3 regions of the Massilia niabensis genome follow, and region 3 is predicted to be linked to each of the others. Evidence: predicted binding sites of a transcription regulator. Region 3 holds the regulator's gene; each other region holds the start of a gene.

The links. Region 3 encodes FNR, which switches genes on or off when oxygen is low (the NO sensors DNR and NnrR bind a similar motif). Its sites were predicted from a motif close to TTGATNNNNATCAA; they were not measured.
Region 1: ACFPN5_RS00740 (gluzincin family metallopeptidase) is a predicted target of FNR. The motif match lies at 4,248-4,261, and genes of this name have one in related genera.
Region 2: ACFPN5_RS22305 (glycine-rich domain-containing protein) is a predicted target of FNR. The motif match lies at 3,273-3,286, and genes of this name have one in related genera.

Annotation. Positions count from the first base shown of each region.
Region 1 covers NZ_JBHSMU010000003.1:125,172-130,659, forward strand. The annotation lists gene ACFPN5_RS00715 (transglycosylase domain-containing protein) at 1-1,709, opposite strand, end outside; gene ACFPN5_RS00720 (EI24 domain-containing protein) at 2,017-2,862, opposite strand; gene ACFPN5_RS00725 (FKBP-type peptidyl-prolyl cis-trans isomerase) at 3,061-3,417, shown strand; gene ACFPN5_RS00730 (acyl-CoA-binding protein) at 3,604-3,858, shown strand; gene ACFPN5_RS00735 (polyhydroxyalkanoic acid system family protein) at 3,886-4,167, opposite strand; gene ACFPN5_RS00740 (gluzincin family metallopeptidase) at 4,323-5,488, shown strand, end outside.
Region 2 covers NZ_JBHSMU010000016.1:313,478-318,965, reverse strand. The annotation lists gene ACFPN5_RS22310 (sensor histidine kinase) at 154-2,010, opposite strand; gene ACFPN5_RS22305 (glycine-rich domain-containing protein) at 2,210-3,091, opposite strand; gene ACFPN5_RS22300 (sensor histidine kinase) at 3,356-5,086, opposite strand; gene ACFPN5_RS22295 (glutamine--tRNA ligase/YqeY domain fusion protein) at 5,343-5,488, opposite strand, start outside.
Region 3 covers NZ_JBHSMU010000014.1:16,900-22,387, reverse strand. The annotation lists gene ACFPN5_RS13260 (cytochrome ubiquinol oxidase subunit I) at 1-658, opposite strand, end outside; gene fnr (fumarate/nitrate reduction transcriptional regulator Fnr) at 887-1,654, shown strand; gene ACFPN5_RS13250 (VOC family protein) at 1,689-2,117, opposite strand; gene ACFPN5_RS13245 (DUF885 domain-containing protein) at 2,223-4,061, opposite strand; gene ACFPN5_RS13240 (FixH family protein) at 4,160-4,687, opposite strand; gene ccoG (cytochrome c oxidase accessory protein CcoG) at 4,719-5,488, opposite strand, start outside.

The DNA.
Region 1 (5,488 bases), on a different contig from region 3:
TCGTTGATGTCGAGCGGCTGGTCGTAGTTGTCGGTCTGGATGCGCAGGTAGTTGACGTTGTCGCCACGCTCCATCAGCGTGAAGCTGTAGATCACCTTGGCCGGGTCGCCGTTGCCGAGCAGGCCCTTGCCGGTGAGGCCGGCCGCTTCCGCCGCCTCGGGCGTGGTGAGCTGGCGCAGGACGCTGGTGACGGCCTGCTGTGCCTGGCCGTCCAGCGTCGACACGACCGACATGTCGAGGCGGTCGAGGTTGTACAGGCGCGATTCGCCCAGCATGTAGCCGAGGTGGTTGCGCACCGCGTTGGCGGCCTTGCGCGAGACGAAGGCGTTCGCCGCCGGCGGTTCGACGCCGGACGAGAGGGCCGGATGCAGCTTCGCCCTGAGGGCGGCGTCGCGCAGCTGCGGCGTGATCACGCCGGACTGGGCCAGCACGCGCAGGTGGCTGTCGGTGAGCGTTTCCAGGTCGGCCTTGCCGGCGCCGAGGTAATAGGCCGGACGGCGCTGCGCGATCATCAGCGACAGCGCTTCCTTGTAGATGAGCACGGCTTCGGGCGTGTCGAGGCGGCCCTTCAGGGCGGCGCTCACTTTCGCGAAATCGCGCCCGTACCAGACCCACATGCCGTCGCCGATGCCGTTCACTTCGCCGTAGCCGGGCTTGGCCGACAGCGGCACCGTGTTCAGGTAGTCGAGCACGATCTGGCGCCGGGTGCCGGTGGTGTCTTCGCCGTCGCGGTAGGCGCGCAGCGTGGCCGAGGCCATCTGGATCAGCTTGTCCTCGAGCGAGGCGGTACGCCCTTCCGGAGAGTGGCGGTATTTTTCGATCTGGGTAGCCAGCGTGGAGCCGCCGGCGACGCGCCCGCCGCCGCCAATGCCGACCGAGGACAAGGCCTTGTCGAACACGGCTTTCGAGAAGCGGTCCCATTCGACGGCCGGGTTGCGTTTCGGGTAAGCCGGGTCGAGCAGCTCGCGGTTTTCGATGAACAGCAGGCTTTGCACCAGCAGCTGCGGCGTGTCGTCGAAGCGCTCGTAGGAGCGCTCGGGGAAGCGCGTGCCGAACAGCGGCTCGCCACGGAAATCGAGGATTTCCAGGCCGGTGCGGGTCTTTTCCTGATAAGTGGCGAACAGGCCGTGCTCGGCCAGTTCGAGCATCTTCGGCGACATGCGCGCCTGGGACTCGACGACGTAGTCGCGCGCCTGCAGCTTGGCCAGGTAGGACGGCATGTGCGCGTAGCCGAGGCGCGCGTCATAGGGGCTCATGGCCGGGAAGCGGATGGAGTCGCTCGGCCCCTTGGCCATGCGGAAGTTCACCTCCTCCATCATGTCGGCGAAAATCTTGGCCTGCAGGGTCGAGGTGCGGGTTTCGTAGACGGCATAGGCCGAGCCGGCGGCAACGACCACCAGCAGCAGGCCGAACAGGAGCCGCTTGCCGCGGCCCGTGCCGCGCGGCGGCTCGCCTTCGCGCTCGGGTTCGCTCGCCGGAGGCTCGCCTGCGCCGCCGGGCACAGGGTCGGTGACGACCGCGGCAGCGGCCGTCGCCGAGCCGGTTCCTGACCCTGTCACCAGCGACAGATGGGGGACGGTGTCGTACTGCGCTGCCTCCTGGCCCCCCGCGTCCATGGCGGGCGCGGCATTGCCGTCGGAGCGGGTGCGCAGGTTGCGCACCGCCTGAAATACGTTACGAGGCCGTTTGAAACGGCGAGTGCTTTCCATGATGGCTTAACCGGTTTGAATCGTTTTTCCTGCAATGCCTGTCAACCTGCTCGCCATCCCTGCTACCGGTCTGTTCGAGTGTTCGAGGTCGTCGTTGGTTCACGTTTTGGGCGCCGTAAAACAACTGCAAAATGCTGCGGATTTCACCGCGCCCAAGCCACCATTCCACCACATCAACAGGTCTTGCATGAAGCCCTGTTCAACAAATTTGACCTGCCCTGATTTTTTTCGCAAAAAAACAACGGCAGAGTTATCTGGATGGCATTGATGCCTACAGGCATGGGTATTCGACTCCTACACGGCCGGGTTACAAGGCCCTGTCGCCGTGCATGGGCGCCGGCACTGATCCAGCCGGGCTCGCCAGGCGCAGCTCTTCCAGGGCTTGCAGGCAGTAGTACTGGTACCACAGGCCGGTGAACAGGAAAATCACGAGGTAGAGCCAGGCCGACAGGATCGCCAGGATCGGGAACAGCACCACCGCCAGCACCGCGCCGCCGATCCACGCGATGCCTGGCAAGGCGCCCAGCGCACCCGAGGCCATGCCGATCGCCAGCAGCGGCCAGCGGTGCTTGTGCATGAGGGCCTTGCGCTCGGCCTCGCTGGCGTGGGCGGCCAGCGCGTCGTAGCTCATCACGCGCGACGCCACCCAGCCCCACAGCGCCGCCTGCACCACCACCGCCAGCGGGGGAATGGCGTACAGCGGCACGGTGCACAGCCACAGCAGCGCGAACACGGCCACGCTCGACAGGTTCATCCATACGCTGCCGGCGAAACTGCCGCCCTCCTTCTGCTCGAGCTTCGGGTAGTCGCGCCGGCCGACATGGCGCTCGATGGCGGGCATGGCGAAAATGCCCATGAACAGCAGCGAGGAGGCGATCATCAGCGGCAACAGCAGGATGATCGCCACGATCGGCACCACGATCACCTTCAGCGCGCCCAGGCCCAGGGTCGACAGCATGCTGTTGCTCGACTGGAACCAGCCGTATTCGACGAACAGCGCGTGCAGCCAGTCGAGCAGGCCCGGCAGGAAGGCCCACAACAGGCCGCCCCAGGCCAGCAGCGACAGCAGCAGCGGAACGAAGGAGAGCATGAGCATGCGCCGCGAAAACTGGGCGCGCAGCGCGCGGCGCCAGGCGCGGGCGACGCCGCTCATGCGCGCCTCCCGGGGATGAACGGAACAGGTGCTGGCATGGTGGGACGCTCCCGATAGCAAAAGCACATTGTAGTCAGAATTCACGGGGCCGGTGCCCGCAAGCGGGAGCCGCAAGCGGATGCCGCAAGCGGGTATGAATGGCACGTTGTGAAACCTTGCACTACAATCGCCCCTCAACCCGAATATTGAAGGAAAATCATGACCACTACTACCACCGCTTCCGGCCTGCAATACGAAGACACCGTCGTCGGCGAAGGCGCCGAGGCGAAAGCCGGCGCTTACGTCACCGTCCACTACACCGGCTGGCTGCGCAACGACGACGGTACGCCTGGCGCGAAGTTCGATTCGAGCAAGGACCGTAATGACCCGTTCCAGTTCCCGCTGGGCGCCGGCCACGTGATCCGCGGCTGGGACGAAGGCGTGCAGGGCATGAAAGTCGGCGGCCAGCGCCGCCTGACCATCCCGGCAAACCTGGGCTATGGCGCACGCGGCGCCGGCGGCGCCATCCCGCCGAACGCAACCCTGATCTTCGACGTCGAACTGCTGGCGGTGTAATCATCGCTCCATGCGATGTCAAGCGGCGCCTGCGGGCGCCGTTTGCGTTTCAGGGGCCGCCATGGTCGAGCATGCCCTCTAAAGTGCGGCGCGAAACCGCATGATCCACGGCAGCGTCGGCTAAGATGGCTGGGTGCATTGCCTTAGCATCAATGCTTACTGAACAACCAGCCAACAGGAGTTTTTATGAGCTTGCAAGACCAGTTTACCCAGGCCCAGGCCGATTCGAAGAACCTGCCGGAACGCCCGGACAACATGACCTTGCTGAAGATTTACGCGCTGTTCAAGCAGGCGTCCGTGGGCGACGCCAGCGGCGAGCGCCCAGGCTTCACCGACATGGTCGGCCGCGCCAAGTTCGACGCATGGGATGGCCTGAAAGGCACCTCGAAAGAAGACGCGATGCAGCAGTACATCGATTTGATTGAAGAGCTGAAGGGCTGATCAGCCGCGCGCGCGGCGTGGCACCCCTCACGCCGCCGCGAACACCCGGCGCATCTTGTCGGCCACCTTCGCCTCGATCGCCGGCCCGAACGCACTCATCAGGAACCCGAGCTTGATCCGCAGCGCCGCGCGCTGCTCGCCCAGGGTCAGGGCGCCCTCGACCCCGCTGCGCTCGAAACGCAACACGTCGCCATCCCAGCGGCAGGCCATGCCGAATTCGGTGGCCACCTTGTCGGCCACCTGTTGCGCCGCGGCGCGTGCCCGCTCCGGGCTCAGGTTGTGTTCCTGGACGATCTGGATGTCGGCCATCTGTGTTTCCTTCCTCTGCAAACGCAAGACAATCCGCCATGATGCCAGTTGCATGGGAGAGATACCAGTCCACTGTGCAATTGACGTGGGTCAAAACTCGATCCGCCGGGGGCGCGAGTATCTGCTGATGTATCTCAATCACGCGAGGATGCGCAATGAATCAGAAACGAGCCCTGCTGCCGGATGACCCTGTCACTTTCGAACGCGACCAGCCCCCGGTCGCCTTTATTCCCACCCCAAGCGCGCCCTACCGCGAACACCGCAAGGCGACCAAATTGCTCGACCAGCCGGGCATACCCCGCGCGGTCGACGCCCCGCCCGACTCAAGCGTCCCCCTGCCCTATGCCTTTGGCGCGCGCGTGCTGATGTGGAAGCAGGATCCGTCGGTGCTCGACATGGGCACGCGCAAGGCCTTTTTGCCGGGCATCGTGCTGGCCGGCCCGCGCGACGCCCGCATCGCATCGGGCGATCCGGGAATTTCCCCGGTCGAGCCGAATGCCTTCGGCGACTTCGTGACCATGCCCGACACGCCGCAGTTCGACGCCGTGCACACCTTTGCCGTGGTACGCCAGACGCTGACCATGTACCAGCGCTCGCTGTCGTCGAGCGGCAGTGAGATGCCGTTGCCGTGGCAATGGAACAGCAGTATCGACACGGCGCCGCTGCAGATCTTCCCCTACGGCCTGCCGAACGTGATGAACGCCTTCTACAGCCGCACCCAGAATTGCCTGAAGTTCGGCGACTTCGTGCCGTCCGGCCAAACAGAGCGGGTGTTCACCTGCCGCTCCTTCGACATCGTCGCCCACGAGACCGGCCACGCCGTGCTCGACGGCCTGAAGCCCCACTGGCTGCTGGCCGACGCGCCGCCCCAGACTGGCGGCCTGCACGAAGCCTTCGGCGACCTCACCGCCATCTTCCTGGCGCTGTCGCAGCTGGACCAGTGCGAAGCCGTGGTGGCGCAGACCAAGGCGCGCCTGCACGACAAGACCTTCCTCGCCGACATCGCCGAGCAGTTCGGCCTGGCGCTGGGCGGCACCACGGGCCTGCGCAATGCCGACAACGACCTGACGCTGTCGCAGGCCGGCACCCAGGTGCATGCGATTTCGCAGGTGTTCACCGGCGCCGTGTACGACATCCTGGCCGATCTCTTCGCGCTCGAGCGCAACCCGGCGCTCGAGGACGACGCCGCCGTGCTGCACCGGGTGGCGGCCTGGCTGCGCGGGCTGGTGCTGCGCGCGCTGGTGGCGGCGCCCGACATTGCCGCCACCTATGCCGACGTGGCCAACGAGATGCTGCGCCTGGCGATCGAGGACGGCAAGCC
Region 2 (5,488 bases), on a different contig from region 3:
ATCGTTGTTTTAATTGGCGCTGCGGCATCGATGAGCGATGCTGGCAAGTAGGTCATTCTCATCCGGTGGCTGCTCTTAGTGAATACTGGGAAACCATCGGTTGAGATTCTCTATCGCAAGCTCAGCCCATTGATTTCCGTGACATGAGCAAGGTCAACTGATTTCCTGTGGCAGACGCCACATACGATCAGGCCCCGCTTCCGCCAGGTATTCGGGCACCAGCACCGGGGCCACGGAGAGCAGGTTCGAGGCCGCCGGGATCGAGACATAGACGGTCGTGCCGCGATCTGGTCCACTGGTGATGAGGCACCTGCCTCCCAGGATACGCACCCGCTCTTCGATGCCAACCAAGCCAAAGGAACCGGGCTTCTGGCCGCCCGTCTGGATCAGGCCGATGCCGTTGTCGCTGACCGTCATCCAGATCGAATCCGGATCGACCGCCAGTTCCACCCGCACTGCGGTAGCGCGCGCATGGCGCGATACGTTGGTGAGCGACTCCTGGAGAATGCGGAACAGCGTCGTCGCGCAGCGGTCGCTCACATGCAGGTCGAGGTTGTGCGACACCAGTTCGCAGGCCAGGCCGGTACGCCGCTGGAATTCGGCGATCTGCCAGTCAACCGCCGCCGTCAGGCCCAGGTCGAGCACGTTCGGTCGCAGGTCGTTGATGATCTGGCGTACGCTCTTGATGGTGGCATCGATCTGATCGAGCATCCAGCGTGCGCGCGTGCGCAGGCGCGGGTGGAGCCCATTGGTGCGCGAGGCCAGCAGGTCGACCTCGATGCGCAGCGCCAGCAGGTTCTGCCCGAGGTCGTCGTGGATCTCGCGCGCGATGCGCTTGCGCTCGCTTTCCTTGATGCTTTCCGCATGCGCCGCCAGGCGGCGCAGGTTGTCATTGGTTTTTTGTAGTTTTACTTCGCTCGCCCGCAGTTCCCCTGCCATTTCTTCGGCCAAGCCTATGGCACGCCGGCGCGACGAACTGAGCGTCTGGAACAGCGCGTACAGCAGGGCAGTGCCAATCATTCCGGCCAACATCGCTACCCAAGGCAGGGCGCTGTCGATGCTGGAATACATGCTGCGCTTGTCCACGCTGAAATCGATGTCCCAGCCGCGTCCGCCGACCCCGACCGGCAGCAGCGCACGGAACTCGACTCGCTCGTCCGGCGCAGCGCCCGGACGGTTGTCGAAATACACGGTACGTCGGGAGGCGCTTGGATCTGCCCCAGAATCCTCCAGCGGACTCATGTCGGAAATGACGAGCCTGGTGGCGTTTTTCGGCATGTTGTCGAGCGCGGCTTGGGCGAGGCGGTCGGCGCTGAACTCGATCCCGACCGAACCGAGGTAGGCAGCGCGACGCTGGGATACATCCTGCAGGGGCATGAACGGGCGGTAGACTGGCATGCGCATTCCCAGGCCGCTTGGTTTCGACGCAACCTTCACCCGCACACTCGAAGTCGACACTTCGCCGGTGTCACGTGAGTTCGCCAAGGTCGACGCAACCCCTGGCCTCGCCTGTAGGTCGATGCCGATTTGTTCCGCCTGGGCCGTGACTGGTTCGACGAAAGTCAGCACGGTGTATTCCGGGCGGCGGCCCTCGGGCACAATCCTGGCGCTGCGCCCCCGTCCATCGATGTTTTGTAACATCCGGGCTTCGGAGCCGGAACGTTCGGCATCGGTGATGCTACGCGCGAAGTTGATCGTCTCGATAGCGGGGAACTGGTGGGGAAGGTCACGGCCGGCCACGTATCGGCGGAATTCGTCGCGCGAGACTTCCTCGCCCGCGAGGAACAGGCTGGAGGTTCCTCGCAGCAAATCAGCAAAGGTCTTGATGCGCCCATCGAGGATTGACTGGACGGTACGCGCCGTCTGGTCGAAACGCTTGTGCGCGTCGTTTTCGATCGACTGGCTGGTGCTGGCATGCAGGCCCGCTCCGACGCCCAGCGACAGCAGCGCGCCCAACCAGGCGCCATGCTTGATCGATTTGATCCGTGTGATCCAAGCTGCCGTACCCATGTCATCCATTTAGCCGCGATTTATTTGATGTGGATCAGAATCCTCCAGATAGTGGCCGGCTGAAACCTAGCGGCGTTGATAGTTGCGCGATGTTCCAGGACGGGTGGGTACCGCATGGGGGCCGTAGTAGAGAGTCGACGCAGGATGTATATTACCGGTGGCCTACGCATCCTTTGCGCGGCCACCGGAACATGTGAAATCAGGCTGCTTGCGGGACGGCCTTTCCGGGGCCGGTGCCGACGCCGATGCAGTAGGCAGTCTGGACATCGGCTGCCTTGAGCATGCCAGGGCCGGTGCCGACGCCGATGCAGTAGGCAGTCTGGACATCGGCTGCCTTGAGCATGCCAGGGCCGGTGCCGACGCCGATGCAGTAGGCGGTCTGGACGTCGGCTGCCTTGAACATGCCGGGGCCGGTGCCGACGCCGATGCAATAGGCGGTCTGGACGTCGGCTGCCTTGAACATGCCGGGGCCGGTGCCGACGCCGATGCAATAGGCGGTCTGGACGTCGGCTGCCTTGGGCATGGCGGGGCCGGTGCCGACGCCGATGCAGTAGGCGGCCTGTACATCGGCTGCCTTCAGTATGCCGGGGCCGGTGCCGACGCCGATGCAGTAGGCCGAGTTTGCTGCTTGGCTCATGGTGGGAGCGCATGCCGTTTGCACATCAGCAGCTTCCATGGCGCCGTCGGTCCTCAGCGGACGCACATACGACAGGCCGAAGGTGGACTCATACAGCTCGCGCATGCGCTCGCCAGCCTGCTGCTGCATCTCCTTGTCGTCTTCGCCCATCAAGCCGAGGTAAGGGTAATGGTGCACGAAGTAACCGAAGGCCTGCTCGCAATCGCGAGCGTATTTCATCGTGTCGAGGATGTGGTAATGCCAGAACGTGTCGACATCCACGCGCGGCGCCATTTGCACATTCGGAAAGGTGGTCATCAGGTACAGGAAGCGGCGGTACTCGTTTTCGATGGCGTTGGCGTGTTCTGGCGACCAGCCTTCACCAGATTCCTTGTGCATCAGTTTGACTTTGATCGGGTTCAAATCGAGGGCGGCAATGCGGGCGAAGTTGTTATTCGAGATCATGATCTATCCTTTTGTTTTGGCTACTGCATCGTTATTTTGAGTTGGTGTTCTGGCTATCGATGTAGTGATGCTGGCAAATGGTCAGCCCTCCTCAGGGGTTGTTGTTGTCGTCAATGTTGACGCGAAGCATTGATATGGATTGTCTACCGCAAGCGCCCGAAATTCGTTGATTTTCCGCAAGTTGAGTCGCGTCAACAATTTTCTTGTGGCAAATACGCCTACAACAGGACGGGAAGTAGGACTACAAGGCTGGAATCGCTGCGCTTACATTCCATCGAACGCGGGATAGGAAGCAGGGGGCACATAGGCCACGGAAAGGAGATTGTCGGCGGAGGGAATCGACACATGGACGGTCGTGCCGCGATCCGGTCCACTGGTGATGAGGCACTTGCCGCCGAGAATGCGGACCCGTTCTTCGATCCCAACCAGGCCGAAGGAACCGGGCTTCTGGCCGCCGGTCTGGGTCAGGCCGATGCCGTTGTCGCTGACTGTCATCCAGATCGAATCCGGATCGACCGCCAGTTCCACCCGCACTGCGGTAGCGCGCGCATGGCGCGAGACATTGGTGAGCGACTCCTGGAGAATGCGGAACAGCGTCGTCGCGCAGCGGTCGCTCACATGCAGGTCGTTGTTGTGCGAGACCAGTTCGCAGGCGATGCCCGTGCGCCGCTGGAATTCGGCGATCTGCCAGTCAACCGCCGCCGTCAGGCCCAGGTCGAGCACGTTCGGTCGCAGGTCGTTGATGATCTGGCGCACGCTCTTGATCGTCGCGTCGATCTGCTCGAGCATCCAGCGCGCCCGCGTATGCAGGCGGGGGTGGCGCCCGTTGGTGCGCGAGGCGAGCAGGTCGACCTCGATGCGCAGCGCCAGCAGGTTCTGCCCGAGGTCGTCGTGGATCTCGCGCGCAATGCGCTTGCGCTCGCTCTCCTTGATGCTCTCCGCATGCGCCGCCAGGCGGCGCAGGTTGTCGTTGGTTTTCTGCAGTTTCGCTTCGCTCGCCCGCAATTCCCCGGTCATTTCTTCGGCTAGCCTGATGGCACGCCGGCGCGACGAACTGAGTGTCTGGAACAGCGCATACAGCAGGGCAGTGCCAATCATTCCGGCCAACATCGCTACCCAAGGCAGGACGCTGTCGATGTCGGAATACATACTGCTCTTCTTCACGGTGAAATCAATGTCCCATCCGCGTCCGCCGGGGCCCAACGGCAATCGTGCATGAAACTCGGCCTGTTCGTCGGGGATTGCACCAGGCAGGTTGTCAAACAACACGGTGCGAAGGTAGATACCCGGCGTGTCGGGTTCGGCGACCGGACTCGTTCCGGCAATCACGAGACGTGTCGCGTTTTTCGGCATGTTGTCGAGCACGCCCTGGGCGAGGCTGCTGACGCTGAATCCGATCCCGACCGAACCGATGTAGGCGGCGCGGCGCTGGGCCACATCCTGCAAGGGCGTGGCGGTGCGGTACACCGGAAAGCGCATTGCCAGGCCGACCACTTTCGATCCGATCAGCACCGGGCCGCCTGTAGTCAATACTTCGCCTGTGTCGCGCGCATGCGCCAGGAGCGCTGCAGCGCCTTCCCTGTTCTGGATGTCAACACCGATCCGATTGACCCAGGCTGCGCCTGGTTCCATGAAGGTCAGCACCGTGTATTCAGCGCGCCGACCCTCGGGCCTGATACTCGCATTGCGCCCGCGACCGTCGACGTTTTGCAACATTTTTGTTTCGAACCGGTCGCGTTCAGCATCAGAGAAATGCTGGGCGAAGTTAATCGACTCGACCGCGGGGAAGTGGCGGGGAAGGTCGAGACCGGATACATAGCGATGGAACTCCTCGCGTGTAATCTCGTCGGCTGCGCGGAACAGGCTGGCTGTTCCGCGCAGCAGGTCCGCGTAGGTCTTGATGCGCCCGTCGAGAACCGACTGGACGTTGCGGGCCATATGGGTAAAACGTGCTCGCGCGTCGTTTTCGATCGCCTGGCTGGTGCTGACGTACAAGCCGACACCTACGCCCAGCGACAGCAGGGCGCCTAACCAGGAACCCAGCTTGATCGCTTTAATCCGCGTGACCGGGTCGGCCCTGGTTTCCATTTCCTATCCAATTGATGTGCTTGTTTGATATGAATCAGAATCCACCAGACCGCCCCTGCATGAAACCTGTCAGTTCTGCTAGTTGTGTCGCACGGGCGACTGGCGAAAAAAATCCCGCCGCAGGAAACCCTGGGCGGGACCGGTCAGAGCAGGTTCGAGGCAATTACTTGCCCGAGCTATCCTTCAGCGTCGTCACCCGATTGAACACCGGCTTGCCCGGCTGCGAATCGACCTGGTCAGCCACGAAATAACCGTGGCGCTCGAACTGGAAACGCTGCTCGGCAACTGCCGCCGCCATGCCCGGTTCCA
Region 3 (5,488 bases):
GCATCTTGCGCACCGCCGGGTTGTCCCTGCCACGCAGCAGTTGCCAGGCGCCGGTCGCGCCGACGATCAGCGCCGTGGTGAGATAGGCGGCCACCACCATGTGCAGCAGCCGGTACGGAAACGAGGGGTTGAACACGATCGCCAGCCAGTCGGCCGGCACCATGCGCCCGCCCTCGATGGCATAGCCCTGCGGGGTCTGCATCCAGCTGTTGGCGGCCAGGATCCAGGTGGCGGAAATCAGGGTGCCGACCGCGACCATGCAAGTGGCCAGGAAGTGCAGGCCGGGGCCCACCCGGGTCCAGCCGAACAGCATCACGCCAAGAAAACCCGCCTCCAGGAAAAAGGCGGTGAGCACTTCATAGGCCAGCACCGGTCCCATGATCGAGCCGGCGAACTCGGACATGTAGCTCCAGTTGGTGCCGATCTGGTAGGCCATCACGATGCCCGACACCACGCCCATGCCGAACATGACGGCGAAGATCTTCAGCCAGAAGTGGTAGAGGTCGACGTAGACCGGGCGCTTCGTGCGCAGCCAGGACAATTCGAGCACGGCGAGGTAACTGGCCAAGCCGATGGTGACGGCCGGGAACAGGATGTGAAAGGACATCGTGAACGCGAACTGGATGCGCGCCAGGTCCAGGGCCGATATGCCGAACATGAGCACTCCTGCTGGGATGCGGTGTGCAGAATCTAGCATGGGTAAAGGCGCGCACAGTTGGCAGCCGGTCCAGGCCACGCGAAGCCGGCTTGAAGCGTGCCTGAAGTTTGCAATCGCGTTGTGTCCTCGCATCGGCGGCGCTCAAACGGACGAGCGTATCCGCAAAAATCAGGAAAGTGAAAGGCTGAGCGGACTATAATCGGACCGATCACCATTTAACCTCTAAAGATGAGCCAAGGCATCCCACTTCCCGCGGCGGCGCCGATCAGCCTCGGCGCCATCAAGGCCAGCTGCAGCGCCTGCAGCATGCACCAGCTTTGCCTGCCGATGGGCCTCGACGACGCCGACATCAACCGTCTCGACCAGATCATCGGCCGCCGCCGGCGCCTTGCGCGCGACGAACGCCTGTACGCCATGGGCGAGCCCTTCCGCAGCCTGTACGCGGTGCGCTACGGCCACTTCAAGACCTACCAGGTCAACGCGGCCGGCGAGCAGCAGATCACGGGTTTCCAGATGGCCGGCGAACTGCTCGGCATGGACGCCATCAGCGGCGACCGCCATCACTGCGACGCGGTGGCCCTGGAAGACAGCGAAGTGTGCGAAATCCCGTTTGCGCGCCTGGAAGACCTGTTCGGGCAGGTGCCGGCCCTGCTGCGCCACTTTCACCGCATCATGAGCCAGGAAATCACGCGCGAGCAGAACGTCATGCTCTTGCTGGGCAACATGCGCGCCGAGCAACGCTTTGCGGTGTTCCTGGTAAACCTGTCGGCGCGCTACGCGGCGCGCGGCTACTCCCCGACCAGCTTCGGGCTGCGCATGTCGCGCGAGGACATCGGCAACTACCTCGGCCTGACGATCGAGAGCGTCAGCCGGCTGCTGTCACGCTTCAAGAAACAGGGCTGGATCGAAGTCGACAAGCGCGAAGTGCGGCTGCTCGAGCCCGTCAAACTGAAGGCCATCGCAGCCGGCACCGACCAGTGCAGCCCGATGCGCTGATGCCCCCTGGACTGACTTGCTTCAGATACCCGCTTCAGAACGTGACCTTCACCGACGCTGCACTGCGCTGCGCCTCGCCGTGGTACACCGCCTCGATATTGTTGCCGTCGGGGTCGATCACGAAGGCGGCGTAATAACCCGGGTGATAGGAACGCTCCCCCGGGCCGCCATTGTCCTTGCCGCCCGCAGCCAGCGCTGCCTTGTAGAAATTATCGACCATCGCGCGGCTGGCGGCCTGGAAGGCCAGGTGATGACGGCCGGTCAACACGCCTTGCGCGGCCTCGCTGTCGGCCGTCGAGACGAACAGTTCGTCGGCCCAGAAGTAGTTCTCGCCGCTTCCCGCGATCGGTACTTGCAGGACCTCGAAGATGGCTGTGTAGAAGGCCCGGGATGCGGGCAGGTCGCGCACGACCAGCTGGATGTGGTCGATCAAGCGGCCGCGGTGGAGTTCCTGGGTTTCCATAGCTCACTCCTTGGAAAAGAGGTGGTCAACGAAAACCCATTCTAGCGGGTCGGGCGGAACCCAACCACCGCGGCTTGCAGCAGGACGCAGGTGCTCAGCCTGCGTTTACGCCTTCGCCTTTTCCTTCGCGATCCAGCCGTCGACCAGCTGCCCCAGCACGTCGAGCGGCACGGAACCGGCACCGAGGACCATGTCGTGGAAAGCCGGCAGCGAAAACTTCGCGCCCAGTTCCGCCTTGGCCTTGTCGCGCAGTTCGAGGATGCGCAACATGCCGATCATGTAGGCCGTGGCCTGGCCCGGCCAGGCGACGTAACGGTCCACTTCCTGGACGTTGATGCCGTAGTCGACCGCTTGCTGGCGCGTCCAGCCCTTCATGTGCAGGCCGGTGTCGACCACCAGGCGGCGGGCGCGGAACAGTTCGGAGCCGAGCGCGCCGAGCAGGCCCGGCACGTCGCCCTGGTACCAGCCCTGCTCCACCGCCAGGCGCTCGGTGTAGAGCGCCCAGCCTTCGCTGTGGGCGCTGCCGCCGCTGAAGATGCGCTGGCTACGGTATTTCGGGATGCCGGTCAGCTCCTGCTGGATCGCCAGCTGGAAGTGGTGGCCCGGCACCGCCTCGTGGTAGGACAGGCTGCGCATGCGGATCATGTCGAAGGTCGGCCCGCGCATCGGCACCCAGAACACGCCCGGGCGGCTGCCGTCCGGCGCCGGCAGCGAGTAGTGGGCTGCCGCCGAGGCTTCGGTCAGCGGCGGCTCGCGCAGCACTTCGACGGGGGCGCGCGGCTTGAGGTTGAACAGCGGCGCGCTGCGGCGTTCGGCATCCTTCACCATCTCGACATACTTCGCCAGGATCGCCGGCCGCGGGTCGCCTTCGCCTTTCGGCTGGAAGGTCGCGTCGAGCGCCTTCATGCGCGCCTCGATGCTGCCCTCGGCAAAGCCGAGCGAGCGCAGGTGCTTGTCCATCTCGCCTTCGATGCGCGCCACTTCGCGCAGGCCGATCGCGTGGATCTCTTCGGCGCCGAGCGTGGTGCTGGTGTAGTTGGCGAGCGCGCGCGCATAGGCCGCGGCGCCGTCGGGCAGGCGCGAGATGCCGGCCGTGTCGTCCGTCTTCGGATGCAGCTCGGCCATGAAGGCCTGCACGCGGGTGTAGGCGGGACGGATCTTGTCTTCGACGATTTTTGTCGCGCGGGCGATGGCGGCGGTGCGCGCCTCCGGCGTCAGGTCCTTCAACCCGGCGGTGCGCTGCTCGAGCGAGGTGACCAGCACGTTCTGCGGCGCCGCGGGCTTGAGGAAGGTATCGACCTGGAACTGGGCGCGCTCGAGGATGAAGCGCGGCGGAATCAATTTGCGATCGGCCGCCGAACGCCCGCGCGCGAGCGCTTCGTCCATGCGTGCGGCGACCTGGTCCAGGCGCGCCAGGTAGCTGTCGACATCGGACGCGCGGCGCATCGGGTGCGTCTGCGTCATGAAGTTCACCAGGCCCACCTGCACGCCGCTGAACTGCGAGAACACGAAATTATGGTCCTCGAAGCGCTCGTTGGCGACCGTGTTCGACAGCGACCAGCGCATGACCGACGCCGACACGCGCTGGGTTTCGCTCAGCGGCCCTGCGAGCCACTTGTCCAGGCGCGCCAGCCCCTGCTTGGCCAATGCGATCGCCTTCTTGCGCTGGGCCGGCGTTTGCGGCGTCAGCTGGCGGTCCAGCGCATCCTGTTCGGCGCCGCTGAAATACTGGGTCGCGCTGGCGAACTGGGGGTTCTGGCGCACCCAGTCGTTGGCGAACTTGTCGGCCCAGGCATCGAAAGCGGCATTCGGCTTGACGGCGGCGGTGGCGGCCACGGGTGCAGCCAATACAGCACTCGCGGGCAGCAGCGCGCCGGCCAGCGCGATGGGGACGAACAGGGAAGCAAGGGCGACGCGCAGGGAGCGCTGGGAGGTAGCTGGCATGGTGTCTCTTCTAGTAATTAGTCCGGCAGATTGCCGCGACGGAAATCTAACATGGAAGAGTTGCCAGGGACAGTCTTTACAGCTGGCGTGCGCGCCCCTCAAGGCGCCGGGTCGGCCACGATCTCCAGCCCGGCCGCCGCCGGGTTCCAGCGGCGCGCCAGGCGCCACTCGCGCCCTGCCCCTTCGACGACGACCTGCCAGTGCGTCATATCGAGCGCCGGCAGGGCAATCGCCAGGGCGCCGTCCGGGCCGGGCCGGGCCTCGAGTACGCGGTCCTTGCCCGGCTGCGTCGGGTGCGCAAGGTGGATGCGCAGCGGGGTGCGCATCGGCCTGCCAAAACTGTCGAGCCGCGCGTCGAGCCGGCCGGCCTTCGCATCGTAACGCCCCCTGAATGTCAGCTGCAGGCCGGTGGCGACGCGGTCGCGCCGCAGGTCCTGGTTGATCGCCTTGCCCTGCTTGTAATAGTCGTCCACGACGACCGCGTCGGGCTGGCGTATGGCAAGCCCGACGGTGATGGCGGTAGCCAGCATCACCGAGAGAGGGCCGAGGATGATGAACCACGGCCAGCGGTGGCGGTACCAGGGCGCCACCGACGGCTGGGGAAAAACGGGGGGAACGGCTTGCATGGTTTTCTCCTGCTCTTTGCTTATTGCTTGCTTATCGCGGCACGATGAACGCCGCCTCCTCGCGCACGGCGACCGATGGGTCGTCTTGCGCGGTGATGGTGAATTCGATCCGGTTCGACCCGGGCTGCCCGGCGCCGCCCTCGACCCGGACCCGCACCGGCACCGCGCGCGTGCTGGCGGCGTCGACCTCGACCACATCGGCGTCGACGATCGCCGCGCCCGCCAGCCCGCTCACGCGGAGGCGGTAGCTGCGCGGCGCTTCGCTGGTGTTCATCAGTTGCAGCCGGTAGACGTTCTCGATGCGGCCATCTTCCACTTCGCGCCCCATTGAGCCACGGTCGCGGATGACGTCGACCTTGAGCGGCACCCGCAGCGCCAGCGACGCCGCCATTGCCGCCACCACCAGCGCCAGCACCGCCGCATAGGCCAGCACGCGCGGGCGCAGCAGGCGGCGCCGGACCTGGTCCGTGCCCCAGCCCCTGGCCAGCGCATTCTCGGTGGCGTAGCGGATCAGGCCCTTCGGCCTGCCCACCTTCTCCATCACGCCATTGCAGGCGTCGACGCAGGCAGCGCAGCCAATGCATTCGTACTGCAGGCCCTGCCGGATGTCGATCCCGGTCGGGCACACCTGCACGCACAGCGTACAGTCGATGCAGTCTCCGCGCGCGCCGTCATAGGTCACGATCAGCGTGTCCTTGTCGAACATGGCGCTCTGGAAGCGCGCATACGGGCACATGTACTTGCAGACCTGCTCGCGCATCCAGCCGGCGTTGCCGTAGGTGGCGAAACCGTAGAACAGCA